DNA from 4 places in the Lactiplantibacillus koreensis genome. Region 1 is predicted to be linked to each of the others. Evidence: predicted binding sites of a transcription regulator. Region 1 holds the regulator's gene; each other region holds the start of a gene.
The links. The regulator LexA, encoded in region 1, represses DNA repair genes until DNA is damaged. The targets are predictions, from matches to a motif close to CNAACANNTGTTNG.
Positions count from the first base shown of each region.

Region 1 (5,265 bases):
TAGGATGAGGAGCAAGGCTATTATCGATATCCCAATGATAACCGCGATTTTGATGATACCGTTTTTGGGGTAGCTTCAACTTGGGCTACGTCAGCAATTTTAGTAATATTTCACCACGAATCAACCCAAGCGTTTGCGTGTTACAAAAACGGTAGCAATCCAGATTTCAAACGACTTGGATAAGTAATCAATCCCTAAAGATTGTAACTAACAAAATGGAGGTATAACATGGAAATTGGAATTGATAAGTTGCATTTCGCAACGTCACACTTGTATGTAGATATGGCCGAATTAGCGGCCGCTCGTAATGAAGCTCCTGATAAATATTTGATTGGGATTGGGCAGGCCAAAATGGCGGTTATCCCCCAAGTCAGGATGCGGTTACCTTGGCAGCTAACGCGGCGTATCCGATGTTGACAGCGGCTGACATTGATGCGATTGATTTACTAATTGTTGCGACTGAATCGGGAGTAGATAATTCTAAGGCGGCAGCAATCTATGTGGCACAGTTGTTAGGGCTTAAAAGACGGGTACGCACGATTGAATTAAAAGAAGCGTGTTATGCCGCCACTGCTGGTGTTCAGTTTGCACGAGATCATGTGCAGGTGCATCCAGATAAGAAAGTACTAGTAATCGGCACGGATGTGGCCCGTTATGGCTTACATACAGCTGGCGAGCCGACGCAAGGTGGCGGGGCAGTTGCGATGTTGATTAGTGCCAATCCGCAAGTGTTGGCTTTAAATGATGACGCGGTTGCCTTGAGCCAAGATGTCATGGACTTTTGGCGGCCGTTGTATCATACCGAGGCGTTAGTTGATGGTAAATATTCATCAAATATTTACATTGATTACTTTCAAGATGTCTTTAAAACTCATTTAACAGAACAGCAACGAACTTTGGCTGATTTTAAGGCATTAACATTTCATTTGCCATATACAAAAATGGGTATCAAGGCGTTACGGTCAGTGCTGCCTTTGGCGGATGCAACACAACAAGCCGCCTTATTAACCCATTTTGAGGCTGCTCGAGCTTTAAATCGACAAGTGGGTAACCTGTATACCGGGTCCCTATATTTAAGTCTATTGTCTTTGTTAGTATCAGATGCCAATTTGCAAGCTGATGACTTAATTGGGCTCTTTAGCTATGGTTCAGGTGCTGAAGGTGAATTCTATACTGGTCGGTTGCAGGCCAATTACCAACATGGTTTAGATTTAGGATTGCCCCAACGATTGGCTCGGCGGCAACGGGTGGCTGTTGCGACATATGAGGACCTGTTTACACATCAATTACAATGGCAAGCTGCGGATCAGACTATCGATTATGCAACTGATCCACATCGCTTTGTCTTAACCGGTCAGAAACAAGAGCAACGACAATATCGTGATCAACGGGTTTAAAAAAACATCATTGTAGTTAGCAATAACTGGCTACAATGATGTTTTTACTTATTTTTGTAATTGATTAATAATGATTTTGCCGTCTTTAACACTCAATAGGGTATTATCAGGTTGTTCTGGTTGCATGAGACGAATAGTATAACCTGCTGCTAAGTTTTTTTGAATTGAACTCGAGAGTGTTTGAAAATTTGTCGTAATCGTTGTCCGAGCTTTTTGGTTTTTATCCGGATATTTTTGAATTGTTTTTAATGATTGAACGTAGTCTTTATTTGTTGGGTTGACGGTAAAGGTTTTTGTTGTTCGGTCTAAAGTGACAGTACCAATCGTATGATAATTTGATTTTAATTGTTTGAGAATGTTGTTTTCTTTCAGTTTAATCGTAGCCGCCGCTTTTTTAGTGGTGTCTTCATTAAAAACGGCATGTGACGAACTGAGTTTTGCTGAGCTCTGACTAGCTGACGAATTTGATTGGGCGGCGGTAGCTTGATTGTGGGACCAAAATGGTAGCTTATAAACAGCATAACCAATTGTGAGAGCACTAATTACGGCGATGATTGCAAAGGTTTTCCAACCACCGCCAGTTTGACGAGCGGCAAAGATTGAAAAGATGGCCATTGTGAAAACTAGCAAGCCAATAATGGCTAGAAATAACATGTCAACAACTCCCTGTATAAAATTAGTGTAACCATTATACCATTCAACCAGCGTTCAACCCATTAAGATTAGATCAGCTGAGAAAAAAATCAGCATTAATATTAAATAAGTTAGTAAGCAACTTGAGGGGGAAACAGCATGCCAGATTTATTTTTACCGGTTCAACCGGCGAATCAAGCAGCGATGGCGGGCTATATGCGACATCAATTCAAATTTTTAGGTGTGCGAGCGAGTGAACGACGGCAATTAACGCAGCCATATCTTAAAGCTAGTCAAACATTGACATCAACTGAGCTACAGGATTGGCTAGTATTTTATTATGAGCAACCTTTTCGAGAGTATCACTATGTTGCGATTGATTTGGCTTTAGCAAATGTACGTCGCTTAACACCAAGTCAGTATGAGTGGTGTAGGCAACAGGTGACACACAATGCCTGGTGGGATAGCGTTGATAGCTGGCGTAAGTTGTTGGCGACTTACATTGAGCAACAGCAGGCATTGCCAGAATTGGGGCCAGCATATATACAAGCATCAGATTTTTGGCTTCGGCGGGTAGGTATTATCCTACAATTGGGACGCCGTCAAATGACCGATCAGGCCTATTTGACGACGGCGATTCTAACTAATCGAACTGATGATGAATTTTTTATTCAAAAAGCGATTGGTTGGGCATTGCGAGATTATAGCAAAACCAATCCGGCTTGGGTGACGCAATTTATTGCGGCACACGCATTATCACCACTAGTGATACGTGAAGGCAGTAAATATTTACCCAAATAAAAGACCGGCAACCAACGTCACCGGTCGATAAAAGCTTATTGATAGAGCATGTCGCGATATAATCCAACTACTTTACCCAAGACAGCAACGTTGGTTAAAATAATTGGTGCCATCGCATCATTTTCTGGTTGTAGCCGATAATGATCAGCTTCTTTAAAGAATCGTTTGCAAGTAGCTTCATTTTCGTCGGTCATTGCAATGATAATGTCTCCATTGTCGGCGGCTGTTTGCCGGCGCACGATGACTTGGTCACCGTTTAAGATGCCGATGTTAATCATACTTTCACCACGAATGGTGAGCATGAATAAATCGCCACCGAAAGTTTCCAAATCTTTTGGAATTGGGAAATAGTCAGTCGCTTCCTGAACCGCCAAGATTGGTTGTCCAGCGGCCACTGTGCCAAGCATTGGAATTTGATGGGGGGTGGTTTCGACCCCTAAAGCTTCAAAACCAGCTGCGGTTACTTCAATGGCACGTGGCTTTGTGGGATCTTTTTCAATTAACCCTTTTTTCTCCAACCGAGAAATGTGACCATGGACCGTTGATGTTGAAGATAGTGACACGGCTTCGCCAATTTCGCGGACAGTTGGCGGATAACCTTTTTCATTGACGCGTTCATAAATAAAACGTAGAACGGCCATTTGTTTGCTTTCTGATGTTTTACTCATCTTGGCACCTCATTTTTTATTTTCATAGTTATTATGTCAATTGTAGCATAGCTTTTAGTGGCTTTCAAACAAATGTTCGGTTGACAAACCCTGAGAATTGATTTAAGGTCAAAAATCGTGTATTCTATTCTTGCTTTTGAAAGGAGTGAGTGGATTGATTTCAAAAGAGCTACTTGCCCGGATTAATGAATTGGCACACAAAGCCAAGGCAGAAGGGTTAACTGAGCTGGAAGCGGCTGAACGCCAAGAATTACGTGAAAAATATTTAAAAGAATTTCGGGCCGGATTCCGGCAACAAGTTGAAATGTTACAAGTTTATGATAAAGATGGTCAAGAAGTGACTCCTGAAAAGGTTCGCCAGGTTCAACGTGATCGGGGCTTACGCGACGATTAAGCGCTTCAAGGAAGATTTGTCAATTGACAAATTTTCCTTTTCTTTTATAAGTAATTTGTGTAGACTAGTTTAATGAATACGGTAATAAAGGAGGGGAATGACTGTGTCTACTGGTATTTGGATCTTAATCGTGCTTGTTGGTGTTTTAGTTGGGATTACTGGTGGTTTCTTTGGTGCGCGGCACTACATGCAAAACTACTTAAAACAAAATCCACCAATTAGTGAAGAAATGTTGCGCAGCATGATGATGCAAATGGGTCAACGCCCATCCGAAAAGAAATTGCATCAAATGCTTAACTCAATGAAGGCTTCGGCTAAAAATGACAGCAAATAAGTGCTAATAAAAAACACGCCTTAGTTGGCGTGTTTTTTTTCGGCTGGATCGATGTAATGAAAATTTGGATTAATTTTTTTATCGAGGTCATCAAAAGCGGTAAGCATTTGAGTTTCGATTTGCTTCTGACCAGCTTCATCAAGCTTTAACTTACGATCAACATAGATGGGCTTGCCAAAGCGGACCGTGATGCGACGCCGACTAAACAAACGTCCGAAAGTTAATGGTCCTTGATAGACCGTGGGAATGAGGGGGACACCAGCCATTTTAGCAATGACGGTTGCGCCACCTTTGAGTTCCTGAGAATGCCGAGTCCCAGAAGGAAACATGATTAACGATAGTTGACCACTACGTAGAAATTTGACCGGGGTTTTAATCGCTGATGGTCCTGGATGTTGGCGATTGACAGGAAACGCATTGGCCTTAGTTAAAATTGTGCGTAAAATCGGATTTTTAAAAAGTTCTTCTTTAGCCATGAAGCTAAATTGCATGGGGCTACCCGCTAGTGCATATAACAACGGGTCAAACCATGAGCGGTGGGGCCCAACTAGAATATAGGCACCTTGCGGTAAGTTTTCGCGACCTTGGTAGTGGGTATTGCCATTAATGATGGCAACTAACCCCCGTACCAGTCCCCGCATAAATGAATAAAACATCGCAAACTTCCTTTCGATTGGTTATTGGTCATAGTATGACCAATAATCTTAATTTCTGCAAGCAAATTATGGTATGCTGACACTGATATTTTTTTGAAAGTAGGCTATTTGGATGACGACGGTCCCATTACGCGCTGATGAGCGCATTGATCAATTATATAGTAAAGATATTCAAATTATTCAAAGTTCACAAGTGTTTTCTTTTTCATTAGATGCGGTTTTACTGGGGGCTTTTGCGCAAGTACCGCGTAGTGCTAAAACGCTGACAGTTGATTTGTGCGCTGGCAATGGTGCGGTGGGCTTATTTGTGAGTCAACAAACTAACGGTGCAATCGTTGAAGTTGAATTGCAACCCCGACTTGCGGATATGGCACAGCGGAGT
Region 1 covers NZ_CP027190.1:295,552-300,816, reverse strand. Annotated here, with positions in the region: partial or broken gene C5Z25_RS01440 (hydroxymethylglutaryl-CoA synthase) at 229-1,397, shown strand; gene C5Z25_RS01435 (hypothetical protein) at 1,446-2,051, opposite strand; gene C5Z25_RS01430 (DNA alkylation repair protein) at 2,190-2,831, shown strand; gene lexA (transcriptional repressor LexA) at 2,867-3,499, opposite strand; gene C5Z25_RS01420 (DUF896 domain-containing protein) at 3,654-3,893, shown strand; gene C5Z25_RS01415 (YneF family protein) at 3,991-4,227, shown strand; gene C5Z25_RS01410 (lysophospholipid acyltransferase family protein) at 4,248-4,883, opposite strand; gene C5Z25_RS01405 (tRNA1(Val) (adenine(37)-N6)-methyltransferase) at 4,996-5,265, shown strand, end outside.

Region 2 (5,265 bases), 260 kb from region 1:
ACATTTTACGTGGGCATGCATCATCCCTTCTTTTTGTTACCCATGATTTGGTTTCCACTCCTTTGTTGGGCAATTGAACGGGTTTTACGTGGGCATCACTGGTTACCATTGAGTTTGATCACCGCAATTGTGATTATGAGTAACTTTTACTTTGCTTATTTATTAGCGTTAGGAAGTTTGATTTATGCGTTAGTCCGCTATGGTCATTTGCGGTCGAGTGGCGCGCAACTCCGGTCGTTTTGGGGGCTGTTCTGGCGGTTATTAGTAGCGGTGACGCTCGGCGTGACTATGGCGGGGGCGATTTTGGTGCCCACCATTTTTGCAATGTTACATGCGACACGAACGAGCTTTGATTTTGCCAATGGTCTGTGGACGTATCCAATCAACTATTACGTTAATTTGCCGAACCGGTTATTAACTAATGGCGGGAGCGTGCAATATTGGGTTACTTTAGGACTCAGTAGTATTAGTTTCATCGGGGCGATTTACACCTTACGGCATTTCAAACGCTACCGCTATTTGAACTGGGTCTTGCTGGCGATGTTAGTGGGAATTTTAGTGCCGGCATTTGCGGCGGTTTTCAATGTTTTATCGACACCATCTAATCGTTGGTTATTGATGGCAACGTTGGTGTTCGCCTATGCCACGATGATTTTTATTGACCAGTTACCACACCTCACAGCGGCCGATTTAAAATGGCTCGCTGGAATCAGTTGTGGCTTGTTAGGTGTCATCTGGTTAATTAATGGCTTTTATTTAAATATTCGTAAACATGACATTGCCACTTACCTGATTTTATTGGCTTTAATGGGGTTACTGTTAGCTAAAACGAGTCTGAAACTATCGCACCGACAATTTAATTGGCTCCTGATGGGGATGGTCACGCTGAACTTGGCTAATAATGGTTTGGGTTGGTTGAGTATTAATACGACTTCGGGGAGTAGTGAACAGTTGCGGCAGGGCACGGCGCTGAAGTGGGTTCACGGATACTTAGACGGGGCCCAAGCTAATTTACCGAAACAGGGCTTTTATCGCACGGCATTAGGTCCAAATTACTATACGATGCGTTCGGCTGAAAGTGATATTCCAATGGTTTTAGGCACACACACAGTTGGATCATATTTTTCCGTGCAAAATGCGTACGTTGGTCAATTGAGCCAAGCTTTAGGTAATGTGGATTATGCGATGAATTCACCGTTGGGAACATTGGATCAACGGACGACCTTAAGTAATTTATTAGGGGTGCGCTATCTGTTTGTTCGCGAAGATCAGTTGAAAGGGCAAGCCCTACCGGCTGGTTATCGGGTCGTTAAGACGGCTAAAGGCTTGCCTAAAATTTACGCCGATCAATTTGTATATGGGTTGAGTAATCATACGGGCACGGTGCTGTTAGCATCTAAAAGCGCGTTACCGCTGGTGTATACGCAGACGCAACAATTGACAACGACGGCTTTTGATCGCTTATCAGCGGTTGACCGAGAACAAGCGCTACTACAAGGCGCCTTAACGACGACACCAGCGAAGGGTGTCACGACAGTCCGACCACGGTCTCGAAGTCAAGCAGTGGCTTATACGGCCCAAACCGATGATACGACGACGTTAGATTCGACGGATAAAGTAATCATTTATCGCAATCAACATGCAACTGGTAGTTCGAATAATATTTTATCGAAGTTGCCAGCGACGACCATCATGTTAACGCCGGAACAACGTCAAAGCTTGGCTCCGGCAACTGGGATGACCATGCCAACCAAAAAAGTATTGGCCTTAGTAGCGGCTAATCAAAAAATAGTTACTCAAAACCAAGCGGCCAATCAAAACGGTTTGACTGCGTTAACCAGTGATGTTCAAGGTCATGCTTTACCGGTCAAATTAACGATTAAGCAGCCGAAAAAATATCGGCATACGGAACTTTATTTGGTCTTAAAAGGCATCACTTATCAACGGTCCTCGATTCAACATGCTATGACGGTTAGTCAGCAGACTAGTACGCTAATGGCCCGCCCCAATACTAAAATTGATCAAATCAATCGGTTGCGGGATGGCTTAAAAGGCAATTTAAGTGCCAGTGGTTATACGTTGACGGCGCAAACGACGGATAATCTTGCTAGCTTTAGTCAATTAGGGACGACCAACATGTCTGATTATGAGCCCCGGAAATCAGCAGTCATCAATTTGGGGTACAGCACTCATGCGCGCAAAGTCATTACCTTAAACTTTACGCAGGTCCAAGGCTTAAAGTTCAAGCAGGCTGAATTAGTCGCCGTGCCGTTCGGTAAAAGTTATACTCGGCAAACGCAAAAATTACAACGCCAAGGGTTAGCGCACTTAAAGGTTAGCGCTAATCAGGTGACCGGGACCACCACGACGACTAAGCCCACCGTGTTAACGACGAGTATCCCATATTCAACCGGATGGCAGTTACAAGTAGATGGTCACACGACCGCCACTCAAGTAGTCAATAAAGCCTTTGTTGGGGCCAACTTAGCGGCTGGCAAACACGTCATTAAATTGACTTATCGGACGCCAGGGTTAAGGCTGGGACTGTGGTTAAGTGTCCTTAGTGGGGTAATTAGTGTCGGGCTAGTGGGGTGGCTTAGCTGGCATTGGTGGTGCAAAAAAGACCGACGCTAGGTGCCATCGGTCTTGTCAGTTAAACTTTGAGTAGATTAATGAAATGGTCTGGAATGGTGACGGGCGTCTTGAATTTGGCCCATTCTTGGTCGGTAACTAGCATGACTAACGGTGTGCTGGTGGTGGTTAACCAAGTCTGCCGAGGTTCAACGGGGGCCATAGCTGTCGTAATGTCGGCATTGACGTCGGCATCGGTAATCTGCCAGAGCCGGTGGGTGATACCCGCCGCATCGGTTAGTTCAAAGGCTTTAGGAAAATGACCGACCCAATCATCAATTAACATTTCAATGACGGGTTGTTGCGGATAGAGCACGGTATTTATCGGTCCCGGAACCATGGTGGTGACGGTGACATCATCCGGCCATTGGGCGATGAGACGCCATTGATGAATGCCATTTTGAGTCAGTTCGTACCAATAATAACTGGCACCTGTTTGGATGTGTTCATCGGCGGCTGTCCAGGGTGTGGTGCTATTTTTTAATTTTGTTAAGCCAGTCGCACTGGGTAAGACGGCGGTAAAAGGATTTAATTGCATAGAAAATAACCTCCTGAGGTCCTGAGCATAGCATGTTTTGACGCGATTCGGCAAGTCTAGTCAGACAGATTTTGACTAATTTGCATTTGAAAGACTAGCGGTATTAAGCGACCACGTAATTGTGGTACAATTTAGCAAGCAAACATACGTTTTATTTTAAAGGAGCTTAACAACCGTGTATGAATATTTTTTCGGCCAAATTACCGATGTGACCCCCAGCTTTGTCGTGATTGAAGTGGCGGGCATCGGGTATAAAGTGTTGACGGCCAATCCGTATCGTTATCAAGTCGCATCTGAACCCGTTAAGATGTACATCCATCAGGCAGTCAGCGAGAGCGCCATGTCGTTGTTCGGATTTTATGATGCCGACGAAAAGGCGTTATTTGAAAAGCTTTTGGGGGTTTCTGGCATTGGGCCGAAGTCAGCATTGGCGATTTTAGCGAACAATGATCATTCGGGGTTGATTCAAGCCATCAATCAGGAAAATGCGACTTATTTGACGAGTTTTCCCGGGGTCGGTAAGAAGACAGCCCAACAGATTGTTCTAGATTTAAAAGGAAAGTTAAACGACTTGAACGTCGATGTTACTGGACAGACTGAGCTGGATGTTGCGACAACAGCGGATGCAGGTGCACTAGCAGATGCGTTAGCCGCCTTAACTGCCTTGGGTTATTCACAGCGTGAGGTCAAAAAGATTACCAAGGCTTTAGAAGACTTTAGCCAAACTGAAACTGTGGATACCAACGACTTATTGAGTGAAGGATTACGGTTATTGACGAAGTAGGAGGGATTGAATGGACGACGACAACTTATTATCGGGGGACAAAACGGATGCCACCGAAGCTTCTTTAGAAAAGTCGCTGCGTCCGCAACGGTTAGCCCAATACATTGGTCAAGATCGGGTTAAACATGAACTTAGTGTGTATATTGAAGCGGCCCAAAAACGAGAAGAATCGTTAGATCACGTCTTATTATATGGGCCACCTGGTCTAGGTAAGACGACCTTAGCAATGGTCATTGCTAACGAAATGGCGGTTAATATCCGGACAACCAGTGGCCCGGCGATTGAAAAACCCGGCGATTTAGTGGCTTTGTTAAATGAACTCGAACCTGGTGATATTTTATTCATTGACGAAATCCATCGGTTGCCTAAGATTGTGGAAGAAATGCTCTATTCAGCAATGGAAGACTTCTATGTTGATATTGTCGTTGGTCAAGGCCCGACGGCACATCCCGTGCATTTCCCGTTGCCACCATTTACGTTAATCGGGGCGACAACGCGAGCTGGCATGTTGTCAGCGCCACTGCGCGATCGGTTTGGAATTGTTGAGCATATGGCTTATTATGCGGTCAGTGACTTAGAAGACATCGTCAAACGGACGGCAGCTATTTTTCAAACGAGTATCAAGCCTTCTGGTGCGCATGAGATTGCGCGGCGATCACGGGGCACGCCTCGGATTGCGAACCGGTTATTCAAGCGGATTCGTGATTTTGCGGAAGTCGCTGATCAAACGGCGATTGATGATGTGATTGTCGGCCAATCGCTCACCTATCTGCGGGTCGATGAAGCCGGCTTAGATGAAACGGATAACAAATTATTGCGTACCATGTTAGAATATTACGATGGTGGTCCAGTCGGCTTAGCGACATTAGCGGCCAATATTGGTGAAGAAACGGATACAATTGCAGAAGTGGTAGAGCCTTATTTACTCCAAATTGGGTTCTTAAAGCGGACGCAACGTGGCCGAGTCGTCACCATCAAAGGGTACCAACATTTAGGGTTCCCATTCCCCGAAACTAAATAAAAAGATAAGAGGTCCCAGTGATGAGCTTAACACTTGAAGATTTTGATTATGAGTTACCACATGAATTGATTGCCCAAACGCCCATCAAACAACGCGATACGTCGCGGTTGCTTGATTTGAATCGCCAAACGGGTGTCATGCAAGATAAACATTTTTATGACATTATCGATGACTTAAATCCCGGCGATGCCGTGGTTATGAACAACTCGCGGGTCATGCCTGCACGGTTGTACGGCGTTAAGCCCGAAACTGGGGGTCATGCGGAGGTCTTGTTATTACACAATACTGAAG
Region 2 covers NZ_CP027190.1:554,334-559,598, reverse strand. Annotated here, with positions in the region: gene C5Z25_RS02845 (YfhO family protein) at 1-2,634, shown strand, start outside; gene C5Z25_RS02840 (hypothetical protein) at 2,654-3,169, opposite strand; gene ruvA (Holliday junction branch migration protein RuvA) at 3,345-3,953, shown strand; gene ruvB (Holliday junction branch migration DNA helicase RuvB) at 3,964-4,974, shown strand; gene queA (tRNA preQ1(34) S-adenosylmethionine ribosyltransferase-isomerase QueA) at 4,995-5,265, shown strand, end outside.
Region 2: the regulator LexA is predicted to act here: its motif matches at 3,309-3,322, upstream of ruvA (Holliday junction branch migration protein RuvA).

Region 3 (5,265 bases), 1.1 Mb from region 1:
CATGAAAACCCGATTAATGCCAATCAAATCTTCGGGATGCAACCCAACACTGGGTTCATTCAAAATATACAGCACATCCGTTAAAGGGCTGTTTACATATTGCGCCAACTTAATTCGTTGCACTTCACCACCGGATAATGAACTCGTCGCCCGATTCATGGTTAAATAACCTAATCCAATCGTTAGTAAATTTGACAAACTTTGTTGCATCTTATGTAAAATTGACTCAATTTGCTCATCATGAATCGTATTAATAAATGCCAATAATTCTGTCACCGATAAATCCACACAATCAGCTAGTGACCGGCCATTCAGCTTGGCATTTCGTACCCGGTCATTAACTCGCATCCCCCCACAAGCTGAACAAGTTTGCGTGCGCATTAATGCCGCCAATCCAGCTAATGACTGACCCGCAGCTAACGCTTGTTTGATTGTCGGTATCACACCCAGATAAGTCATTGCTTGGGGCCACTCGGTCGTCGGCTGGTCTGGTTGACTGCCCTCATCATATAATAACCGTTGCCACTCATCCGCAGTATATGCAGCTAATACCTTATCATTATCAAAGTTACCTGAAGCCGTGTAACCTGCTAACTGAGCACCGCCAGACTGGAAAGCCAGTAATTGAATGGCCCCACCGTTTAAAGACTTGGTCCAGTCAATCAGCCGGGCGACCTCAAGTTGTTTTTCAATCCCACGCCCCAAACATTGCGGGCACCAGCCAGTTGCATTATTGAATGAGTACGCCATGGCAGACCCAATTGCTGGTTGGGCTAACTGGGCAAATAGTAATTGCAACCCTGGATAGACCTCGGTCACAGTCCCCACCGTTGCGCGGGCATTTAGTTCAAATGATTTTTGATCAATCACAATGGCGACCGGTAACTGCTCAATCGCCGCCACTACTGGTCCCGTATCAGTAGCTGCTTGGTAATTCCCAGACCCACCTAGTAAACGCTGCGACGTCGCTGCTAAAGTATCTAACACCAGCGATGATTTACCAGCACCTGCCACCCCTGTTACCACTGTAATCTGGTGTTTAGGCACCCGAACATTAATATGTTGTAAATTAGTCGTACTGGCATCATGAATTAAAATATCTGTTGCTAGCATCATGTTCCCCCTCTTCCATGCCATCACACAGTAAAAGTGCCCCACAAACTTGTGAGGCACTTAAAAACACTGTTTTAAGTTTAACACATCTTACTGCGGCATGGGCGCCCGATGCGTCAACCGTGCGACATCGCGGACAATCATTAATTCTTCATTCGTCGGCACAACCATCACGGTAACTGGCGCACCAGCCTGACTGATAACTTGCTCCTTACCATGGATTTGATTCTTTTCTTCATCCACCGTAATCCCAAAGTAACCCAGTTGTTTCAAGATACGTGACCGCATCGCAAACGAATTTTCACCAACACCAGCCGTAAAGACTAACGCATCAATGCCATTCATTTCAGCGATATAACTCCCCACGTATTTAACAACACGGTTGGCAAAAATTTCCAAGGCGAGTTCGGAACGTGGCCGGTCATGTTTAGTTTCATCTAAGTCTCGCATATCTGGTGATAAGCCAGAAATCCCTAGTAGACCGGATTTATTATTCAAAATATCAATAAAGTCCTGCACGTCCGTAATGCCTAAATGACGCATTAAGTAAGGGATCAACGATGCGTCAATATCACCAGAACGGGTACTCATGGTTATTCCTGCCAATGGGGTAAAGCCCATCGACGTATCAACCGCCTTACCATGATCGAAGGCCGTAATCGAAGCACCAGAACCTAAATGCAACGTGATTAGCTTCAAGTCAGCTAACGGCTTGTCTAAAAGTTCCGCCGTGCGATGGGCGACGTAGCGATGACTCGTTCCGTGGGCGCCATATTTACGCGCACCAAATTTTTGATAATAGTCATAAGGAATACTATAGAGATAATTTACTGCCGGCATCGTCGCATATAGTGAGGTGTCAAAGACCGCCACTTGGACCGTCTTTGGCAATAATTGCTGAAAAACTTCAATATAATAAGCTTGCGTTGGATTGTGTAACGGCGCATATTCGGATAATGCCTTAATTTGTTTTAACGTCGTTGGGGTAATAATTACTGAATCTTTGAATTCTTCCCCACCGGCGACGATTCGATGACCGACCCCAGTAATTTCACTCAAATGTGCTAGAATGCCGTCACTCTTTAACCGCGTCAAAACCATGGCGGCGGCTTCATGAACATCAATCTTGGGTTTCGTCTCTGAATACTTCACCCCGTCCGCCTTTTTAATCTCAAAAACTGAATTAGGTAAGCCTAACCGGTCCACCATTCCAGAAGCGATGACCGTTTCAGCTGGTAAATTAAACAACTTCCATTTCAAAGTCGAACTACCAGCATTAATTGCTAATACTTTTGCCATTATGCGATTTCCTCCATCCATCATCAAGTGTGCATACTGTTAGTGTAACCAATTATGGATACGCTTTCAATAGCACGTTGAAAATGGCACCATTTTGTTCACCTACTGACGCATATTATTTTTGCCCCCGCAACGGCTACGGTATAATAGCCTTAACGAAAGCGAGGGGATTGAGATGGCAAAGCAACCTTTTCATTGGAGCATCAGTAACTTATTCGCAACCGTCTTATTAGTCGTGGGCGCTGGCTTATTAGTCATCGCCCTCCTGACCCAGTTCGGTACCCGCCTAAGTGTTGAAGCCACTGTAACAGCCGCAATCTTATTCTTAGCAGGGCTCATCTTCTTTAAGCCCACACCTTTCTGGCTGTTAATAAGCACGATTAGCTTGATTAGCTTATGTACCGGCTATGCCGCTTACTTCAGCACACCTTACACTTGGCTAGGTGCCATCATTGCCACCGTTGTCATGGCTGGCATTGTGAGTTACGGCTTCAACCTTGGTCAAGTCATGAAACGGCGGCGAAGTCGTTGGTATCAATAAGAGTATGCCTTAAAATTAGTCAGACCTTTGTCGCTAGATGAAGGTCTGTTTGTGGTGGCGATAATCTTTCATGTATTTTTTAAAGGCTCGACTACTATTTTGATAGCCGAAACGTGCTTCAAAAGGCAACTACCTGGGCTTAGCTACGCCAGACCTCCGATGCCTAGGGCGCATCAGAGGAACTTTGACTATTTTGATAGACGAAACGTGCTTCAAAAGGCAACTACCTGGGCTTAGCTACGCCAGACCTCCGATGCCTAGGGCGCATCAGAGGTCTGGCGTAGCTATGCTCGGTGGCTGACCACCTTTTGGCGCACTCTTGCCGAAAGCGAACGTCTGTTTTATAATTAAAGCCAATCAAAATCAGAAAGGCGTTGCGTATGGCGACTAAAATTGGGATTCGTCAACTCGTTGAGTTCGTCCTGCGTAAAGGCGACTTGAACGAAATTAAAAATAGTCAAAACACCGCCCTCGCTGGTGCAAAGATTCATCGGCAACTGCAAAGTAGTCGATCGGTGGATTATCAAAGCGAGGTTTATCTTAAAAAAACTGTGACAATGGCGGGCACCGACTACTTAATTTCAGGTCGCGCCGATGGCATTCAGACCACGGATGCTGGTACTCTAATTGAAGAAATCAAAACTTCCGATCAAGCCTACGACGACTTAACTGATAACACTCGGGATTTATATTGGGGCCAAGTTCAAGTTTATGGCTACCTCTTCTTACAAGACCATCCAGCAATCGACCAGGTCACATTACAACTCACTTACTTTCAAGTTATTAATGAAAAAATCACTAAAACTCAACGTATCTTGACCCGCGCTGAACTGGCGACCTTCTTTAAAACGTTGATTACTGAATACAACTATTGGCTAACCTTGCGGGCTGATTTACGCGACCAGCGCAATGCTTCAATCAAGTCACTGCCCTTTCCATTTCCTGCCTATCGGACGGGTCAACGGGAATTAGCTGTCGCTGTTTACAAAGCCATTCGCTTACAAAAGCGCCTTTTCGTCGAGGCACCCACGGGAACCGGTAAAACTATTTCTACCCTATTTCCAGCAATTAAGGCTTTAGGTGAAGATACCATCGAACGCTTATTTTATCTAACAGCCAAGCAAAGCACGCGCCACGTCGCTGAAGATGCAGTGACTTTAATGAGCCACGATGGGTTAACCTTAAAAAGCATCACCTTAACGGCTAAAGATCAGATTCAGTTTCCAGAAGAACGCGACGTGCCACCAGAAGAGAATCCCTTCATGCTGGGCTACTACGATCGACTAAAGCCGGCCTTAAAGGATTTATTAACGCACGAAGATCAATTGACTCGTCCCGTTATTGAAACTTATGCCAGGAAACACACGTTGGACCCGTTTGAATTTTCACTGGACGCGGCCCTATTTTGTGATGTCATTATTTGTGACTACAACTATCTATTCGATCCCTTAGTTTATTTACAACGCTTCTTCAGTGAGTCCGATGAAAACACCTTTTTCTTAGTCGACGAAGTCCATAATCTAGTTAGTCGCGCCCGTGATATGTATTCAGCGACCATCAGTGACCAACCCATCGCGGCTTTATTAAAGTTAGCCTTACCGGACAAATCCCAAGCTAGCGACGACTTACAACAGGCATTAAAAAAAGTGCAACGGTCCTTTACTCGCCTCAACAAAGTGCTCTTAGCTGATGACGTCACCTCACAAATTGCGATAGAACCACCTGAAAAATTATTAAAGACGTTGCGCACTTTCAATGAATTCGTCAGTGATTGGCTTCAACAGCAATCACCATCCGAGCTCTTAAATGCCGTTCGTGATTATTTTTTTGCAAGTCTCACTTTTGTTAAAATCGGCGATTTATACGATGGTAGTTATCAGACACGGCTTGTCCGTGACGGGCATCATATCACGGTTAAGGAACTTTGCCTCGATCCGAGTGATTTTTTAGACCAATCGCTAAGCCTAGGTGCTGGTGCCGTCTTATTTTCAGCGACTTTATCACCTATGACCTACTATCAAGACGTGTTGGGCGGGCAAGCTAACAGCCTCGCCTATCAATTACCTTCACCATTTCCGCCTAAACATCAAGCAATTCTGGTCACACAGTACGTCCAAACCACTTACCATGAACGTGCGCATAGCGAGGCCGCCATTATCGCAAGTCTGCATGCCTTAGTGACCGCTAAAACAGGCAACTATCTGATTTTCTTCCCATCATATGGTTATCTCAGTCAGCTGAAAGCCGCTTTTGAATTAGCTTACCCGGACATCCAAACGACCGCCCAAACGACGGGCATGGACGCGACCGCT
Region 3 covers NZ_CP027190.1:1,677,597-1,682,861, reverse strand. Annotated here, with positions in the region: gene C5Z25_RS08060 (ATP-binding cassette domain-containing protein) at 1-1,116, opposite strand, end outside; gene C5Z25_RS08055 (acetate/propionate family kinase) at 1,204-2,412, opposite strand; gene C5Z25_RS08050 (hypothetical protein) at 2,588-2,953, shown strand; gene C5Z25_RS08045 (ATP-dependent DNA helicase) at 3,334-5,265, shown strand, end outside.
Region 3: the regulator LexA is predicted to act here: its motif matches at 3,283-3,296, upstream of C5Z25_RS08045 (ATP-dependent DNA helicase).

Region 4 (5,265 bases), 250 kb from region 1:
GTTAAAACCACGCAAGCTGGCACTTATAAGGTGACTTATCATTACACCGATAGCCAAGGTAACGTGCAAGCGGCGACGACAATTGTGACGGTGTTAGCGCCAGCTAAAGGCTTTACTGTGAAGAACCAGACACTCATCGCTGGCCCTAAGACAACCTGGTTACCAGCGGCTAACTTTGCCACGGCAGGGTTAGATGCCAATGGTCAAGCCATTACGTTGGCGGATTTGACTGTAACTGGTGCGGATCAAGTTAAAACGAATCAACCCGGCACTTATCAAGTGACCTATACCTATACGGATAGTCATCAGCAGACGCAGACTGAAACTGCGACGGTGACGGTCGTGGCTTCTAAAGCTAGCATCACTGTGCCGGCGACCGTGACCGTTGAAAATGGGGCTAGTTGGTCGCCACAAACTAATTTTGCCGGGACAACGATTACTGGGCAAGCACTAAGTTTTACGGCTGTCACGGTGGATAAGCAAATTAATACGCGTCAACCAGGAACGACAAAGGTGACCTACACGTATATCGATCGCCAAGGCAATGTGATTACGCAAGCGACTTATGTCACAGTGTTGGCGCCGGCACGGACTTTTACTGTTAATAACAGTACGGTAGTCGTCAATACGTCATGGGATAAGGCGATAAACTTTAACGGTGGGGTCGATGCCAATGGTCAAGCCATTACGTTGGCCGATGTGACCGTAACCGGTACGGTGGATACCACACAACCTGGACGTTATCAAGTGACGTATCGCTATACCGATAGTCATGGTCAAACGCAGACTAGTACGGCGATTATTACTGTCGTGGCGGCTTCAAAGCCGACCAAACCAGTGATCACAACGCCGTCAGCTAAGCCGCAGCCAAGTGTACCTGGTTCACAGGCACCGACCACTGGCAGCCAGGCGGGAAGTCCGGTTAGTCAGGTGACTAACCCAACCAGTGCGACAGCTGCTAGTGCAATTGCAACTAAAGCGCGTCAGCCTCGGTATCAAGCAAAGATGACGCCGACAGTAGCGACTAAACCAGTCACAACGGTGGCTAGGGATACTGCCACATCAACGGCAATTACTACCGAAAAATCGCAGGCACCAGTAGTGGTCGCTACGCCGACAATGGCAACTAAAACGCCACAAGTGACCTTAGCAACGGCACAAGCACAGGCTACCAAAGCGGTTGAAACAACCAAGGCTAAGGCAACTAAGGCAAAAACGACGAAGTCAGCCGGGACAGTGGCTCGAGCCAAGTCAACTACTGCACCTAAGACCAAGGCGGCTGCAATTGCTCAAACTAAGACTAAGTCAGCGACTAAGACGAGCGCAATTACAACGCATGGTGCAGTTATTACAGCAGCCGTAGTTGGCATTTTGGCAGTTATTAGTGGGTTAGCTTATTATTTCTTGAAACGGCATTGATTTTAAGATCAATTGTGTTAGGAGCTTGGGATTTTAAATCTCGGGCTCTTTTCATTACTAAGGGTTTCCTGATTGCGTTCAGAACACACGTTTGTGTATAATGAAGTGATTAGGAGGGGATCAGATGGCCACAGCAATTGTTGCAGCACCTATAAATATTGATACTAGTCGTAAAATTATTCATGTTGATATGGATGCTTTTTATGCGTCAATTGAAGAACGTGAGCAGCCGGCTTACCGTACACAGCCACTGGTTATCGCACATGATCCCCGTCAGACAGGTGGTCGTGGTGTGGTGACTACCGCTAATTATGTGGCACGTCAGTATGGCATTCATTCGGCCATGCCTGCCCAAAAAGCCTTAGAACTTTGTTCCAAAGCTGTGTTTAAGACACCTAATTTTCCGTTGTATCGCGAGGTGTCGGCCCAAATTCATGAAATCTTTCATGAATATACGGATATGGTTGAACCAATTGCTTTTGATGAAGCGTACTTGGACGTGACCATTAATAAGCCTGGTATCCATAGTGCGGTTCAATTGGCTCATCAGCTACAACGCGAGATTTGGCAGAAAACGCATTTAACTTGTTCAACGGGAATTTCCTACAATAAATTCATCGCTAAGTTGGCCTCGGATTATCGCAAGCCGGCCGGGGTAACCATTGTGTTACCTAACGATGCAACGGCTTTTCTGTTACGGGAGCCGATTGAAAAATTCCGGGGTGTCGGTAAAAAGACGGTGCCAAAGATGCATGATTTAGGGATTCGGACGGGACAGGATTTAGCGGCTCGAACTGAAATGGATTTAATTCAACATTTTGGTAAGCTCGGTTATATTTTGTATCGCCGGGTACGCGGGAGCGATGATCGGCCAGTGGAATATCAACGTGAACGCAAATCAATTGGTAAGGAACGGACTTTTGGACCGTTCTTGCAGACCCAAACGGAAGTCCGCGCCCATTTAAAACAGCTGGCTAAGTTAGTGACGGCGACGATGCAATCACACCAACGACATGGAAAAACTTTAGTCCTGAAATTACGTTATGGGGATTTTGTAACGATTACGAAGCGGCAGACGTTCACTGAGTTCTTACCCAATGATGCTGAAGTCTTTGATCAATATGCGGAAGAAATCTTTGATACCGTTGTTGATGAGCACTTTGATACCGGGATTCGACTATTAGGGATTACGTTAACTGGGCTAGCGCCCCTTGCATTTGAAAACTTAACGTTACCATTATATCCAGGTGATAATTAATTAATTTGGCGTGAGGGCAATTGTTCGGTATACTAAAGTACTGTGACACGAATTTGAGCCACCAGTAAATATTGGAATAGGAAGGATCATTATGACCGTCCAAACAGAAATTTTTAATTTAATTAAACAAGCAAAAACCATTATTATTCAACGCCATCAACGCCCTGATCCCGATGCTATCGGGAGCCAATTGGGATTGGCTGATATTATTAAGACCAGTTTTCCAACCAAACGAGTGTTAACTCCTGGTAAACAGTACCATGGTTTCGATTGGCTCGGCCAGATGGATGACATCACCGAAGCCGACTATGAAGGGGCCTTAGTCTTAGTTTTAGATACGGCTAATCAACCCCGGATTGATGGGGAGTTTTACAATAACGGTCAAACGTTAGTTAAGATTGACCATCATCCTAATGACGATGCTTTTGGTGACCCCCAATGGGTCGATGTCGATGCTTCTAGTACTAGTGAATTGGTCTATGAATTCTACGCTGCTTGTCAGGCAGAATTAACCTTAACGGCGAATGCCGCCCGGCTACTGTATGCGGGGATTGTTGGCGATACCGGTCGCTTTCTATATTCAGCGACGAAGCCTAGCACGATGCGGGCTGCGGCGGCTTTAATGGAAGCCGGCGCAGACGCAACTGCGGTTAATCGAATTGAAGATACCATCACGTTACCAGTGGCCCGGTTGTCAGCGTATGTTTATGAACATTTGACGCAACTGGATTCTGGTGCGGCTTATGTGATTTTAACGAATGATATTATGGCGTCTTTTGACATTGGTGATGCTAGTACTGCAGGCGTTGTGCCCTTACCCGGTCGGATTGATACGGTTAAAACTTGGGCCATCTTCTTACAACAAAAGGAAGGCGACTTCCGAATCAGATTACGGTCCAAAGGCCCCGCTATCAATGAATTGGCTAAAAATCATGGTGGTGGTGGTCATCCAATGGCGAGTGGTGCTAAAGCGCAAGATCAACAAGAAATTGAGCAAGTTGTGCGTGAACTCGACCAAGTTGCTCGTCAATATGAGAAAGAGGTTTAACTATGACCGCAAGTTTCAAAGCGTTTAACCTGCAGCCGTTTTTAATGCAGGCGTTACAAGAAATTAATTTTGTTAACCCAACTAAAGTTCAAGAAAAATTGATTCCCGTGATTGCAGCGGGGCGGAGTGTTATCGGTCAATCAGCTACCGGGAGTGGGAAAACCCACACGTTCTTATTACCAATGCTCAATCGTATTGATCCTGAAGAACGCCGGGTCCAAGCCGTGATTACAACGCCTAGTCGTGAACTGGCTTACCAGATTCAAGCTGCCGCAAAGCAGCTAGTCCAACATAGCCCAAAGGCGATTCACATTGGGTTGTACGTCGGTGGGACGGATAAGCAGGAACAAATTAATAAATTAAATCGGCACCAACCGCAATTAATTATTGGAACACCGGGTCGGATTTTAGATTTGATGCGGTCACAAGCTTTGAATGTGCATACCGCAAGTCAACTTGTCGTGGATGAAGCTGATATGACACTTGATTTAGGCTTCTTAAATGTGGTCGACCAAATTGCCGGGCGGATGCCAGCAGATTTGCAAATGTTAGTCTTTTCGGCAACGATGCCACAAAAGTTAACGCCATTCTTGAAGAAATATATGAATAACCCCGTTATGGAGGCAATTCCAGTTGAATCCGTCATTAGTCCAACCATTGATAATTGGCTGATTTCAACGAAGAGTCATGACAAGAATAGTATTATTTATCGATTATTGACAATTGGTGAACCTTACCTTGTCTTGGTCTTTGCTAATACGAAGGAACGAGTTCAAGAAATTACTCGTTACTTGAAGCAGCAAGGATTAACGGTAGCGATGATTCACGGTGATGTAAAGCCTCGTGAACGTAAGCGGGTGATGCGTGACGTGCAAAATCTGAAGTATCAATTCGTCGTGGCGACTGATTTAGCCGCACGTGGGATTGATATTCAAGGGGTCTCACATGTCATTAATGATGATATTCCAACTGATTTAGAATTCTTTATTCATCGGGTTGGCCGGACCGGTCGTAATGGGATGGCTGGAACCGCAATTACGCTTTACAGTCCCGGTGAAGAAGATAAGGTCAGTGCAGTGGAAGCCTTAGGGATTAAGTTCAAACCGAAAGCTATTCGGGATGACGAAATCGTGGATTCTTATGACCGTAACCGTCGTGAAAAACGGGGCAAGCATCAAGAAAAGCTTGATCCAACTTTGGTTGGGTATGTTAAGAAAGCTAAGAAAAAGATTAAGCCTGGTTATCGACGTCGTATTCGGACTAAAATTTCGGATAAAGCGCGGATGGATCGACGGATTGAACAACGAGCTTCAGCGCGAAAAGCACGTAAAGATCGTAAGAGTTAAATTAAATGCCTCGTCAATAAAAGGACCGTTAGTTAATCAGTCGCCACTTACGAATCGGTTAACTAACGGCCCTTTTACTTAACCATTAAGGCGACCAGCCTTATAATTAAACGATACAGGTGAATCATGAACCGGATTAATAAAAGAGAGGAGTTTGGCATGCAATCAGTATTTGAGGATGGGTCCATTGATGT
Region 4 covers NZ_CP027190.1:541,758-547,022, reverse strand. Annotated here, with positions in the region: gene C5Z25_RS02810 (immunoglobulin-like domain-containing protein) at 1-1,419, shown strand, start outside; gene dinB (DNA polymerase IV) at 1,544-2,677, shown strand; gene C5Z25_RS02800 (DHH family phosphoesterase) at 2,769-3,725, shown strand; gene C5Z25_RS02795 (DEAD/DEAH box helicase) at 3,728-5,071, shown strand; gene C5Z25_RS02790 (ATP-binding cassette domain-containing protein) at 5,231-5,265, shown strand, end outside.
Region 4: the regulator LexA is predicted to act here: its motif matches at 1,500-1,513, upstream of dinB (DNA polymerase IV).